One region of the Streptomyces sp. NPDC036813 genome, then DNA from elsewhere that is predicted to be linked to it. Evidence: riboswitches for the same ligand, from Rfam matches in the RefSeq annotation. Region 1 holds a riboswitch; the other holds the start of a gene.
What was found. A riboswitch is a leader RNA that binds a small molecule or an ion and turns the genes downstream of it on or off. The one in region 1 is predicted to bind cobalamin.

Region 1 (3,689 bases):
GCCGTCTTCCTTGTGGCCGCCAGCTTCGGCATCTGGAAGATCTCCCGCCGCGAGGTCGTCGACCACACCAACGTCAACGCCGTGGAGGAGGAGCCGGCCGGCGTGGTCACCACCGCGATCGCCGCCGTGACCCCGCCCCCGGCCGCCGGCCCCGCCGTCACGGACGGCCTGACGGCCACCATCCCGGCCCCCGCCGCCGCGACGGCGGAGCAGCCGGCCACCGCGAACCCGGCCCCGGCCGTCTGACCGCCGCTCCCGGGTACGAAGGAAGAGAAGCAGCATGAAGATCGACTGGTCGGCCCTCGGCTCCGTCTTCGGTGTCAGCCTCGTGGTCACCGTGGGTCTGGTGGCCCTGTTCACCCTCGGCATCATGGGCCTGTCCCGCCGCGAGCGGGCTCAGGCCCAGGGCGGCTCGGCCGCCCTCGCGGTCACCGGCGCGTACGCCTGCTTCGCGGCGTGCGCGGCGGCGGTGGCGTACGGCATCAGCCTGATCGTCGCCTGACCGGCTTCACCACACAGGACGCGGGGTGCCCGAGCGGCACCCCGCGTTCCGCTGTGACCTGGCAGGTCGCCTCCGTGTGGGCCTGCCCACACTCCTCCGCCCCAGGTCAAGGGCAAGTTGACGGCCCTCGAACAGCCGTGGTGGACTGCCGGAGCCAAGTTGCGGCGGCAGGAGAGGAAGCCGGTGGAAGTCCGGCGCGGTCCCGCCACTGTCACCGGGGTTGAACGACCCCGGGAGCCAGGAACTCTCACCGCCGATCTCCTTCGAACCAGGGCGCGGACACCCTGAGTGAGGACATGACGCCATGTGCGGCTGCCGGTTGAGGACCAGGCCCATCAGCGACGCCCAGCCCGACCCCACGGCGGGCTGAGCCCCGTGCGAGCCGAGCGCGTCTTCGCGTACGGCGCCGCCGCCGGCCTCCTCGGCGACCTCATCCTCGGTGATCCGCGCCGCGGGCACCCGGTCGCCGTGTTCGGACGGGCCGCGGGCGCCGTCGAGCGCACCCTGTGGCGCGACCACCGCGGCTGGGGCGCCCTGCACACCGCCGTCTGCGCCGGCGGCGCCGTCGCCCTCGGGGCCGTCGCCGCCCGCTCCGTACGCCGCTCCCCCGCCGCCTCCGTCGCCCTGACCGCCGCCGCCACCTGGTCCGTGGTCGGGGGGACTTCGCTCGCGCGCGAGGCCCGCGCCATCGGGCGCGCACTGGAAGCCGGGGATGTCGAGGCGGCGCGGGCCCGGCTGCCCCATCTGTGCGGCCGGGACCCGCAGGCGCTGGACGCCGACGGGATCGCCCGGGCCGTGGTCGAGTCGGTCGCCGAGAACACCTCCGACGCCGTCGTGGGCGCCCTGGTGTGGGGCGCCGTGGGCGGGGTGGCCGGGCTGCTCGGGTTCCGGGCGGTCAACACCCTGGACGCGATGGTCGGTCACAAGTCACCGCGGCTGCGGCGCTTCGGCTGGGCCTCCGCCCGCCTCGACGACGTGGCCGGCTGGCCGGGGGCCCGGCTGACCGCCGTCCTCACCGTGCTCACCGGCCCGGACCGGCGCGGTGCCGTGCGGGCCTGGCGGACGGACGCGGCGAAGCACCCGAGCCCCAACGCGGGCCCTGTGGAGGCCTCCTTCGCGGGCGCGCTCGGCGTGCGGCTGGGCGGCACCCTGTCGTACGGCGGACGGGTGGAGCACCGGCCCGTGCTGAACACGCGGGGCCGCGCCGTCACCACCCCCGACATCCGCCGGGCGGTACGGCTGTCCCGGCGCGTGAGCTGGCTTGCGCTCGGCGTGTGCGCGGGCGCACGCCTCATCGGGAAAGGGCGTGATCGATGAACGGCGGTCTCCTCGTCGCCGGCACCACCTCCGACGCCGGAAAAAGCGTCGTGACCGCAGGGATCTGCCGGTGGCTGGTGCGGCAGGGCGTGAAGGTGGCGCCCTTCAAGGCGCAGAACATGTCCCTCAACTCTTTCGTCACCCGCGAGGGCGCCGAGATCGGGCGGGCGCAGGCCATGCAGGCCCAGGCCTGCCGGATCGAGCCGACCGCGCTGATGAACCCGGTGCTGCTCAAGCCCGGTGGCGAGCAGAGCAGCCAGGTGGTGCTGCTGGGCAAGCCGGTGGGTGAGCTGAGCGCCCGCGGCTACCACGGCGGACGCCAGCAGCAGCTGCTCGGCACGGTCCTGGAGTGCCTGGCCGAGTTGCGGGGCACGTATGACGCGGTGATCTGCGAGGGGGCGGGCTCGCCGGCCGAGATCAATCTGCGCCGGACCGACATCGTGAACATGGGCATCGCGCGGGGTGCGCGGCTGCCCGTGCTCGTCGTCGGCGACATCGACCGCGGGGGTGTCTTCGCGTCCTTCTTCGGCACCGTCGCCCTGCTCTCGCCCGAGGACCAGGAACTGGTCGCCGGGTTCCTGGTGAACAAGTTCCGCGGTGACGTCTCCCTGCTGGAGCCGGGCCTGGACATGCTGCACGGCCTGACCGGGCGGCCCGCCTACGGCGTCCTGCCCTTCCGGCACGGGCTCGGCATCGACGAGGAGGACGGCCTGCGGGTGTCCCTGCGCGGCACCGTCCGCGAGTCGGCCGTCTCCCCGCCCGTCGGCGAGGACGTGCTGCGGGTCGCCGTCTGCGCGATCCCGCTGATGTCCAACTTCACCGACGTGGACGCGCTGGCCGCCGAACCGGGCGTGGTCGTGCGGTTCGTGGACCGTCCGGAGGAGCTGGCCGACGCGGACCTCGTGGTGATCCCGGGCACGCGCGGGACCGTGCGGGCTCTTCAGTGGCTGCGGGAGCGGGGACTTGCCGACGCCCTCGTGCGCAGGACCGCCGAAGGCCGCCCGGTCCTCGGCATCTGCGGCGGCTTCCAGGTGCTCGGCGAGCACATCGAGGACGAGGTCGAGTCGCGTGCGGGACAGGTCGACGGGCTCGGCATCCTGCCCGTGCGGGTGCGGTTCGCCCGCGAGAAGACCCTCACCCGGCCGGTCGGGGAAGCCCTCGGCGAACGGGTCGAGGGGTACGAGATCCACCACGGGGTCGCCTCCGTGACGGGCGGGGAGCCCTTCCTCGACGGCTGCCGCGTCGGCGAGACGTGGGGCACCCACTGGCACGGCTCGCTGGAGTCGGACGGCTTCCGCCGCGCCTTCCTGCGCGAGGTGGCCGCCGCCGCGGGCCGCCGCTTCGTGCCCGCGCCGGACACCTCCTTCGCCGCGCTGCGCGAGGAGCAGCTCGACCGGCTCGGCGACCTCATCGAACAGCACGCGGACACGGACGCGCTGTGGCGGCTCATCGAGTCCGGCGCGCCGCAAGGACTGCCTTTCATTCCACCGGGAGCGCCCGCATGAGCACAGTGTTGTTGTTGTCGACCGCCGACACGGATCTGCTGGCGGCCCGGGCCTCCGGCGCGGACTACCGGATCGGCAACCCCACCCGCGTCGACGTCGCCGCCGAACTGCCGGGCCTGCTCGACGGCGCGGACCTGGCCGTCGTACGGCTGCTGGGCGGCAAACGGGCCTGGGAGGACGGGCTCGCCGCGCTGAAGGCGTCCGGCGTCCCGACGGTGCTGCTGGGCGGCGAGGCCGTCCCCGACGCCGAGCTGATGGCCGAGTCGAGCGTGCCGGCCGGCGTGGTCGCCGAGGCGCTGCGGTACCTGGTCGAGGGCGGCCCCGAGAACCTGCTGGAGCTGTCGCGGTTCCTGTCGGACACCGTG
Region 2 (3,689 bases), on a different contig from region 1:
CGTACGTCATCCCGGTCTGGATCTGCGCGCGGTGACGTGTGTCGCCGGGAACACGGACGTGGACGGCGTCGTGCGCAACACGCTGACCGTGCTGGAGCAGGCGGGGGCGCCGGAGATTCCGGTGGGGCGGGGTGCCGAGCGTCCGCTGATCGAGCCGGCGCGGTCGGCGCGGCACGTGCACGGCCACGACGGCATGGGCGACCTGGGGCTGCCCGCGCCGAAGCGCCGGCCCGCCGACGTCGACGCGGTGACGCTGCTGCGCCGCGAGATCCTCGCCAGCGAGCGGCCGGTGACCCTGATCCCGACGGCGCCGCTGACGAACGTCGCGCTGCTGCTGCGCACCCATCCGGAGGTGACCCGCAACATCGAACGGATCGTCTTCATGGGCGGCGCGGTCGCCTCCGGCAACGCCACGCCGGTCGCGGAGTTCAACGTCTGGCACGACCCGGAGGCCGCGGCGATCCTGCTGACCGCGGGGGTGCCGATCACCATGTACGGCCTGGACGTGTTCATGCGGGTGGTCGTGCCGGGCGCCGATGTGCACCGGATGCGTGCGAGCGGTGAGCCCGGGACCCGGCTGGCCGGTGAGCTGCTCGCCCACCGGCCGACCACGCAGGGCGGCGAGCCCGAGGCGGAGGAGGCGGGCGGCCTCGGTGACGCGGGCGCGGTGTGCGCGGTCGCCGATCCCGCGGGCCTGACGACGCGGCTGCTGCCGGTGGAGGTGTCACTGGCGCCGGGCCCGGGCCGCGGGCAGACCGTCGTCGACCGGCGCCCGCGCCCCGGCGAGTCCGAGATCCACGAGGGCGCCCGCGAACAGCCCCTGGTGGACGTGGCGTTGGAGGTCGACGTCGACCGCTACGTGAAGCTGTACCTGGACACGGTCGAGCGCTAGTCGGCGGCGGAGGCCGTCCAGCGTTCCTCGACCCTGGCCAGCCTCCAGTACGTCAGGGCCGCCGCCCACACCAGGACGAACAGGCCGACGATGAGGTAGCCGACGTTGTCCAGGTCGATGCCGGCGATCCAGCCGGTGACGCCGTCGTCGAGGCCGAACTTGTCGTGCAGCACGCCGACCAGCTCGATGGTGCCGATCACGAAGGCGACGGCGATGGACAGGCCGGTGATGGCCAGGTTGTAGAACACCTTGCGGACGGGGTTGGAGAACGCCCACTGGTAGGCGAAGTTCATGAACGTGCCGTCCAGGGTGTCGAAGAGGCACATGCCGGCCGTGAACAGCAGCGGCAGGCACAGGATCGCGTACCAGGGCAGCCCGGCCGCGGCGCCCGAGCCGGCCATCACCATCAGGGTGACCTCGGTGGCGGTCTCGAAGCCGAGGCCGAAGAGGAAGCCGAGCGGGTACATCTGGCCCGGCCGGGAGATCGAGCGGGTGAGACGGCCCAGGAAGCGGTTCATGAAGCCGCGCGAGTCCAGGTGCCGCTCCAGCTCGGACTCGTCGTACGCGCCCGCCCGCATCGACCGGAACACCTTCAGGATGCCGAACAGGGCGACCAGGTTGAGGGCGGCGATGAGGTACAGGAAGGTGCCGGCGACGGACGTGCCGAGGACGCCGAGCACCTGGTGGGTGGTCGACCCCTCGTTCATGACCTTCCCGGCCAGCGAGGTGCCGCCCGCGATCAGCAGCGCCAGCAGGACGACGACGCTGGAGTGGCCGAGCGCGAACCAGAAGCCCACGGACACCGGGCGCTTGCCGTCGGCCATCAGCTTGCGGGTGGTGTTGTCGATGGCGGCGATGTGGTCGGCGTCGAACGCATGCCGAACGCCGAGGGTGTAGGCGGTGACACCGAGGCCGATGCCGAACGCCTTGGAGCCGACCTCGTAGTGGCCCGGCACGACGAGGAGGAAGAGGATCCCGAAGGCGGCGACGTGCAGGGCGGCGATGGCGGCCAGCAGGCCGGCGGTCTTGACGGTGTCCTCGCGGCGCCACTTGAAGGCGGCCGCGGTCGTCGTCGTCGGGGCAGGGTCGGGCAAGGTCATCCGGTCACGCTCCAGCACCTCGTGGATCACTTCGTGAGTGCCGTGGCCGGTCTCCTGGCTGACGGGTCGTGCGTCCGCCGTCCCTGCCTTCCCGGCCGTACGACCAGTGGCCCGGCGTGCGCCGGACGGGACGAGAACTTCCCCGATCACAGTGGCGAGGGCCGCTCCGGTTTCCCACCGGCTTCCCGAACACCACGGCCCGCCCACGGTAGGGGGGCGGAGCGTCTTCTGCATAGCTGCACAGCTGAGCAGGTATCCAAGATCACAGAGGGAATAAGCCGCCCGGGTTCCGCGGGCCCGCGGCCGGTGGCCCGGGCGGGGGCGGGAGAATGCGGGCATGCACCTCGTGCCTCCCGACCGCGCCGACCGCCGGACCATCGACGGTCACCGTGTCTGTGACGCCATCGCCGCCATCGGAGACGCCGCCCACGTGCGCGGCTGGGCCGACCGCTTCTCGCTGCTCGCCGACCCCAACCGGCTCGCTCTCCTGCTCGCCCTGCACCGCACCGGCCCGCTCGCGGTGTCCGACCTGGCGATCGCGACCGGCATGAACGACCCGGCCGTGTCGCAGGCACTGCGGCTGCTGCGGGCGGCCGGCACGGTGGCGGGCGAGAAGCAGGGCCGGGTGGTCCGCTACCGGGTGGTCGACCCGGACGTACGGACGCTGCTCGCGCGCTGCACCGCCGACGGCGCCTGACCCGAGCGGGCGCGGACACGTTCCCTCGCGCGGCGAAGTGGACAGTCATCTCCCTGTCGTGCCCGAACCGGCGAACGGAGACCGCGTGCCCGATCTCTCCTCCCGCGACCCCGACTGGTGGCGGCAGGCCGTCGTCTACCAGGTCTATCCCCGCAGCTTCGCCGACGCCGACGGCGACGGGCTCGGCGACCTGCGCGGCATCACCGACCGCCTGACCCATCTGGCCGCACTCGGCGCCGACGCGCTGTGGCTGAGCCCGTTCTACCCCTCCGAACTCGCCGACGGCGGCTACGACGTCGCCGACCACCGCGCCGTCGACCCGAGGCTGGGCAGCCTGGACGACTTCGACGCCCTCGTCGCCGAGGCGCACCGGCTCGGCCTGAAGGTCGTCGTCGACATCGTCCCCAACCACACCTCGCATCAGGGCGCCTGGTTCCAGGAGGCGCTGCGCGCCGGGCCCGGTTCGCGCGCCCGGGAGCGGTACGTCTTCCGCGACGGCCGTGGCGTCCACGGGGAGCTGCCGCCCTCGGACTGGCAGTCGGTGTTCGGCGGCAGCGCCTGGGAGCGAGTGCCGGACGGGCAGTGGTACCTGCATCTGTTCGCCCGTGAGCAGCCCGACCTGAACTGGGCCGACGACGAGGTCCGCGCCGACCTGCGCCGCACCCTGCGCTTCTGGGCCGACCGCGGCGTGGACGGTTTCCGGGTGGACGTCGCGCACGCCCTGGCCAAGGACCTGTCCGAGCCGCTGCGCGACCTCGGCGCGCCCGAACTGAGCGACGAGGCGGCCCTCACGGTGCTGCCCCCGGGCAGCCATCCCTTCTACGACCGTGACGAGGTGCACGAGATCTACCGGGACTGGCGCCGCCTGCTCGACGCCTACTCCCCGCCCCGCGCGGCCATCGCCGAGGCGTGGGTGCCGGGGGAGCGCCGCGCGCTGTACGCCCGGCCGGACGAGCTGGGCCAGGCGTTCAACTTCGAGTATCTGCAGGCCCCCTGGCAC

Region 2: another riboswitch for cobalamin. It lies ahead of nicT (Nickel transporter NicT); the one in region 1 lies ahead of ACZ67Q_RS12165 (cobalamin biosynthesis protein).

What each region holds. Positions count from the first base shown of each region.
Region 1 is NZ_JBVJPV010000004.1:479,255-482,943, reverse strand. It holds gene ACZ67Q_RS12175 (inorganic phosphate transporter) at 1-246, shown strand, start outside; gene ACZ67Q_RS12170 (hypothetical protein) at 281-502, shown strand; cobalamin riboswitch at 627-768, shown strand; gene ACZ67Q_RS12165 (cobalamin biosynthesis protein) at 878-1,819, shown strand; gene ACZ67Q_RS12160 (cobyric acid synthase) at 1,816-3,324, shown strand; gene cobN (cobaltochelatase subunit CobN) at 3,321-3,689, shown strand, end outside.
Region 2 is NZ_JBVJPV010000007.1:41,755-45,443, reverse strand. It holds gene ACZ67Q_RS16330 (nucleoside hydrolase) at 1-892, shown strand, start outside; gene nicT (Nickel transporter NicT) at 889-1,992, opposite strand; cobalamin riboswitch at 2,020-2,204, opposite strand; gene ACZ67Q_RS16320 (ArsR/SmtB family transcription factor) at 2,330-2,689, shown strand; gene ACZ67Q_RS16315 (glycoside hydrolase family 13 protein) at 2,775-3,689, shown strand, end outside.